One region of the Vreelandella neptunia genome, then DNA from elsewhere that is predicted to be linked to it. Evidence: predicted binding sites of a transcription regulator. Region 1 holds the regulator's gene; the other holds the start of a gene.

Evidence for each region. The regulator sigma-54, encoded in region 1, starts transcription at its own class of promoters, with help from an activator protein. The targets are predictions, from matches to a motif close to TGGCACNNNNNTTGCTNT.
Region 2: SR894_RS18120 (NCS1 family nucleobase:cation symporter-1) is a predicted target of sigma-54. The motif match lies at 1,252-1,269, and genes of this name have one in related genera.

The regions. Positions count from the first base shown of each region.
Region 1 covers NZ_CP140255.1:1,606,308-1,609,675, forward strand. Annotated here, with positions in the region: gene SR894_RS07305 (PTS sugar transporter subunit IIA) at 1-162, opposite strand, end outside; gene hpf (ribosome hibernation-promoting factor, HPF/YfiA family) at 167-475, opposite strand; gene SR894_RS07315 (RNA polymerase factor sigma-54) at 573-1,988, opposite strand; gene lptB (LPS export ABC transporter ATP-binding protein) at 2,118-2,885, opposite strand; gene lptA (lipopolysaccharide transport periplasmic protein LptA) at 2,897-3,368, opposite strand, start outside.
Region 2 covers NZ_CP140255.1:3,901,821-3,905,188, reverse strand. Annotated here, with positions in the region: gene SR894_RS18125 (nitrilase-related carbon-nitrogen hydrolase) at 1-796, opposite strand, end outside; gene SR894_RS18120 (NCS1 family nucleobase:cation symporter-1) at 1,414-2,931, shown strand; gene SR894_RS18115 (LysR family transcriptional regulator) at 2,968-3,368, opposite strand, start outside.

The DNA of each region.
Region 1 (3,368 bases):
TAAGCGCTCGCGGCCGATTAAACGGCTAAACACTTCTTGGCTGTCCAGGCTGGGGATATTTTGGGCAATAAAGGTGCTGTAAAACTCCAGCACCCTTTTTTTGCTACCCCCGGGTACGTCATACAGAACACGTTCCGGGGGGAGTATGGTTTCCAACGTCATTGAATTAACGCACACCAGCGCCTTGGGCGCGAGCTTGTGCTTTTTCCTTGTGTTTAACGAGTTGACGGTCGATTTTATCCGCTAGCGCGTCGATAGCGGCGTACATATCACTGTCTAGGGCTTCCGCATGTAAGTCAGCACCTGCTGCGTGCAGCGTACAGGCGGCCTGCTGGCGCTCTTTCTCCACTGATAAGGTGACTTGCACCGTAGTTATATTGTCGTAATGGCGCTCTACACGCTCAAGCTTTTCGTTGACATAGTCACGCAAGGCGTCAGTCAGTTCTACGTGATGACCAGTGATATTTACTTGCATTGACGTGCTCCTTATCCATCGGACTGTACTTCGATTGTAACCCTTTTTGCCGCGTTGCAAAGCCCTTGTCGAGAGTTTCCCTGAAACGTTAGCGAAGTTAGCGCAAACGGCGCCGTTCACTAGATGAGGGAATGCCCATGGCTTCACGGTATTTCGCCACCGTACGACGCGCCACTTGAATCCCTCCCTCGCCTAACAGCGTCACTAAGCGACTATCTGAAAGCGGCTTGCCGGGCGGCTCCTCTTGAATCAGTTTCTTGAGACGTGCCCGGATGGCAGTGCTGGAATGGCTATCGCCATCTTGACCGCTCACCTGGCTTGAGAAAAAGTATTTGAGTTCAAACACGCCTCGAGGTGTATGGATATATTTTTGCGTCGTTACCCGTGAAATAGTCGACTCGTGCATCTCGACGGCTTCGGCAATATCGGCCAGTATCAATGGCTTCATGGCTTCTTCACCGTGCTCCAAAAAGCCAATCTGGCGGGTAATGATTTCGCGACCCACACGCAGCAGCGTATCGTTTCGGCTAGAGAGGCTTTTGATCAGCCAGCGCGCTTCCTGGAGGTGTTCTTTGAGAAACTGATTGTCCTGGCTCTTGTCCGCTCGCTTAATCAAGCTGGCGTAGTCCGGCTGAATGCGCAGCCTTGGCAGGGCTTCTGGGTTGAGTTCTAAGTGCCAGCCTTCGTTATCGTGGCGCACGACTAGGTCGGGGGTAACATAGCTATCGTCGGTGTCGCCGTAAGCGCTGCCTGGCCGTGGGTCTAGGCTGCGAATCAGTAGGATGACGTCGGTCAACTGTTCGTCGTCGAGCCCTAGGCGGCGCTTCAGCAGGCGCATATCGTCTTTACCAAGCGCTTCGAGAAACTGCCGCACTAAACGGCGAGCGGGAACCAGCAGTGGCGTATCATCGGGGAGGGCGGCGAGCTGCAGCATCAAGCATTCACGCAGATCCCGGGCAAAGATGCCGGTCGGCTCAAACTGCTGGAGCTTGAGCAGAATGGTTTCCACTTCGCGTTGACTAAGCCCGTCAATGCCCTGGGCGCGCAGGCCTTCACGGATGTCGTTGAGCGGTTGGGTTAGGTAGCCGTTAGCGTCGAGCGCGTCGATTAAACTCTCCGCGACAAGCTGCTCGCGGGCGCTAAAATCGGTCATGGCAAGCTGCCATAGCAGGTGGCCATGCAGGCTTTGCCCTGCTGCCTGACGCTCAAAATCAGGGCCTTCGCTGCTGCTACCCCCCTGACTGCCCATATCTTGATAGGTATCTGACCAGTCGCTATCTACCGAGAGCTCAGTAGGGATGCTCTCTGACCACTCTTCTTCCTTAGGCTCGCTGACAGCCTGCTCACTAAATTCATCTTCCTGCTCCAGCATGGGATTGGCATCAAGTGCCTGCTGAATTTCTTGACGAAGATCCAGCGTAGAGAGTTGCAGCAGCGCAATGGCCTGCTGCAACTGGGGCGTCATGGTCAGCTGTGTGCCGATACGCAGTTGGAGAGAAGCTTTCATGACCATCTGAGAACCACTCGTTAATCAGAATGCTCCACCCTAGTGCGAGTGAGTGCTTGGCGCAAGTGCAATAAGCATGCCATTGGTAGTAAAGTTGTTTTAAAGCGCTATTTAGGGGCGATGAAGGCGAAACTGTTACAGACGAAAATCGGCGCCCAAATACACGTCCCTTACTTTTTGATTGGTGAGAATCGAAGCCGGCGAGCCACTGGCGATGATTTGCCCATCGCCGACGATATAGGCGATATCGCAAATATCCAGGGTTTCACGCACGTTGTGATCAGTAATCAGCACGCCGATATGGCGCTGTTTAAGCGCACGAATAATGCTTTTAATATCACCTACCGAGATGGGGTCAACGCCCGCAAAAGGCTCATCAAGCAGAATAAAAGCGGGCTCTGTGGCTAGCGAACGGGCGATTTCTACACGCCGGCGCTCGCCCCCTGAAAGGCTCATGCCCAGGTTGTCGCGGATATGGGTAATATGGAAGTCTTCGAGTAGCGCTTCCAGGCGCTGTTCGCGGTCGCTGCGACTAAGCTCTTTGCGGGTCTCGAGTATCGCCATAATATTATCGGCAACCGAGAGTTTGCGGAAAATAGATGCCTCTTGAGGTAGATAGCCAATTCCCGCCGCTGCGCGCTCGTGCATGGGGGCGCGGGTTAAATCCACATCGTCGATACCCACCTTGCCAGCGTCGGACTTGACTAGCCCAACGATCATATAGAATGAGGTGGTTTTACCCGCGCCATTGGGGCCCAGGAGCCCAACGACGCTGCCTTGGCAGATTTCCAAATTGATGTCTTTAACCACACGGCGGCGTTTGTAGCTTTTAGCCAGGTGGTGGGCATAAAGGGTTTTGTTCGGTGTAAGGATGTTGTTCGGCGTAGTGTCAGCAGTTGCCACAGCTTGACTCCCTATTGTTCAGGCTGAAGGGTCATACGTATGCGCTGGGGCTCGCTGCCGTCAACGTCAGAGCGTGCTTGAATCACTTCACGATCAATAAAATATTCAAGTCGCCCGCCGCTAAATTTGTCCTCCTGTTGGGTCAGTTCGGCTTGGTCAATTAACTCAACGCGGCGCTCGGCGACGTGATAAATAATCCGCCGTGCCCAGCCCTCTGTAGGGCCATCTTGCCCTTCGCCTTGATGGCGCAAGTAGGCGCGCTCTCCGGTGGCGGTTGCCGTCGAGAGTTCGCCCGCGTCGTTGCGTTCGATCTCTACCCGGTCGCCGCGCAGCTGCATTTCCCCCTGGCGAATGTCCACATCCCCAGTGTAAACAGCAGTCCCGGCCCGCTGGTCGAGATCCAACCGGTCGGCTTCAACTTCCACGGGAGCTTGTTGTGAAGTTTGAGCCAACGACGATACCGGCATAGCGAGTGCAAAAAGG
Region 2 (3,368 bases), 2.3 Mb from region 1:
CCTCCCGCACCATGTCCAAATCGATCTCGTGTACCAGCAGCTCGTCTTCGCTTTCGCTGGCCTGGGCTTCGATTTTGCCGCGGGGGTTAACGATGTAGCTGGAGCCGTAGAAGTCGCCGATGTTCCAGGGGGCCTCGGTGCCAACCCGGTTGATCGCAGCAATAAAGCAGCCGTTGGCGGCGGCGGAGGCGGGCTGTTCTAGTTCCCACAGGTATTGGGAAAGACCCGCCACGGTGGCGGAGGGGTTGAAAATCACCTCCGCGCCGTTAAGAGCAAGCGCCCGCCAGCCTTCTGGGAAGTGACGGTCGTAGCAGATATACACGCCGATTTTGCCGTAGGCAGTATCGAACACTGGCCAGCCGGATTTTCCCGGTTTGAAGAAGAATTTTTCCCAAAAACCAGCCACTTGAGGGATGTGGGTTTTGTGGTATTTGCCCAGGTAGCTACCGTCGGCATCGAACACCGCGGCGGTGTTGTAGTAAACGCCGGTCTCGGTCTCTTCATAGACCGGTACGATAATCACCATACGGTGCTCAGCCGCGAGTTTCTGCATCATTTGGCAGGTGGGGCCTTCTGGCACCCGCTCGGCGGCGGCGTACCACTTGCCGTCCTGGCTAGGGCAAAAGTAGGGCTGATTAAACACTTCCTGGAAGCAAAGCACCTGCACGCCCTGATCAGCCGCTTGCTGAATCATTGGCAGATGTGCCTCGTTCATGGCGTCGCGGATAGCTTCTGGTTCAAGATCGGTGCTGGTTTTCAGGCCCATCTGAATCAACCCGATTTTCATCTTCTGCATGAGACGCTCCCTCTGATTGTTGATATGTAGCGTATGTTTGTAGTGTTCTCAAAACTAGTTTTATAAAGCTGACGAAAGAGACAGCTTTTGTTGAAAGTAGCGCTGGGTGGGTGGTTTTAGCAAGTCTTTAGAGGAGATTTGTTAATTTGTGTTTAACTCTTTGAGTTTGCTTGTTTTTATTGTTCTATTTGGCGCTGTTCACTTTTTTGGTGAACCTCTGCACTATTTTGGAAGAAATTTTTATTTATTTTAAATCAGATGGTTAGTGTGTTTTTAATGTCTGTGTTTAGATTTTTGTTGTTTAAAGTTGGTGCAAATATTTTTTTTGATCTAGCTTGGTTTAGTTGGTTTTTGTTTGAGGTAGGGGAAATATAAAGATAAAAAGCTAACAATAATATTGTTGTCCTGAAAGGCAGCTTTTTAATCAATGAGTTAATTGACCTGCTTTTTCAAGTAGGCATGCTTATTGCTTGTTTTCTAAAAGCTATGGTTTTTAAGAACGATGGTTTTGAAAAACAATGCTTTCTAAAAGCCATGATTTCTAAGCGCCTTTTTGAAAAGCTCCACTGGCCGTGGGAGCTAGACAGCGCAATAACGCAATGCTGAGGAGATAAAAAATGACCGAAACAACCTCTCAGATGGTGGATCGAGGTGGGCTGATAGAGCTTGATGTAGGGGACGATGTACGCAGCAGTTCTCGCTTTAATGAGGATATTGCGCCTACCCAGGCCAGCGAGCGCACCTGGAGTAAGTGGAATATTGCGGCACTCTGGGTAGGCATGTCGATCTGCGTGCCCACCTACACCCTAGGCGGGGTATTAACCGCCTACTTCGGGCTGAGCGTGGGGGAGGCGCTGTTTGCCATTCTGTTGGCCAACGTAATCGTGCTGATTCCTCTCACCTTAAATGCCTTTCCCGGTACTAAGTTTGGTATCCCCTTTCCGGTGGTTTTACGCTCGTCTTTCGGTATTTTAGGTTCCAACGTTCCCTGCCTGGTGCGCGCCTTAGTCGGCTGCGGCTGGTTTGGTATTCAAACCATGTTTGGTGGTTTAGCCATTCATCTGCTGCTCTCCGAGTTGATTCCCGCTTGGGCAGCGCTTGGCGGCGTAGGTGAAGTGATCGGCTTTTTTGTCTTCGGCGCGATGAATCTCTATGTGGTGATTCGTGGGGCAGAGTCGATTAAATGGTTGGAAACCCTGGCGGCGCCCCTGCTGCTAGCCGTTGGGTTTGGTCTGATGGTGTGGGCGTGGCCACATATGTCGATGACCGAACTACTGGCGCAGCCGCCGTCGCGGCCTGAAGGAGCGTCGGTTTATGGCTACTTCTTCGCGGGCTTAACCGCCATGGTGGGTTTTTGGGCTACGCTGTCGCTGAATATTCCCGATTTCAGCCGCTTTGCCAAAAGCCAAAAAGATCAAATCGTGGGTCAGGTGATTGGACTACCGCTAACGATGTTCTTCTTTGCCGCGCTGGGCGTGGTATTAACAGCGGCTTCCGAGACGCTGGTGGGCCAAACCGTTGCCGACCCGGTACGTTTGATTGGCTATATCGACAGCCCCTTCTGGGTGGTACTGGCGATGCTGTTGATCATTATTGCTACGATCTCCACCAATACGGCTTCTAACATAGTGTCGCCTACCAACGATTTTCAGAACATTGCCCCCAAGTTGATTAACCAGACGCGCGGCGTGCTAATGACCGGCGCGGTGGGCGTGCTACTGATGGGCTACGATCTGCTACAAAAAGCGGGCGTTATTCCGCCAGGTGTCTCTCTTGAGCAGATGTACTCCAACTGGTTGCTGGGTTACTCCAGTTTGCTGGGGCCCATCGCGGGCATTATGGCGGTGGATTATTTCCTGATTAAAAAGCAGCGCCTGGATGTGCCCAGCCTATATATGGATAGCCATGCCTATCCTGCTGTAAATGTCGCCGGTTTCATCGCCTTCGGTGTGCCCGTGGCGCTAACTTTACTATCGCTGTTAACAGGCACTATGAACTGGTTCTACGATTACGGCTGGTTCACCGGTTCGGCGCTGGGGGCCATCGTTTATTTTGTCGCCAGCCAAGTGCTGGCATCATCGCCTCAGGCGGGGCCTGCGCCAATAATGGCCAATGAGGCAGCCGAGCAGCGTTAAACAGTTGAAACCCGGCTTCGTGCCGGGTTCTCTATCCTAGCTGCTTTTGATTAAACGTAGAAACGCATCGACCACTCGGTTGGGGCGGCGATCATGTCGGGTGATCAGTACAAAGGGGATGCGGTAGTGCTGCGAGTTGGCGTGTAGCGCCCGCATCTTGCCCGCTGCCACCCACTGTGCTGCGACGTGTTCAGGCAGAAAACCGATAAAGCGCCCGGTAAGAATCAAAAAAGCAGCGCCTTCACGGTCGGATGCCGAGGCACGCAGGCTTAGCGCATCATGGGCCTGGCGGGCCTCAACCGGCAGCGGGTAGCGGGGCGAAATAGCCGAGTGTTGAGCGATATCTGCACAGCTAAGCGTATTATCATCCTCCGTAAACAGCGGATGGCCTGCCGCGCAGTAAAGATACGATGGCTCATCGTAAAGGTGCCGCGCTT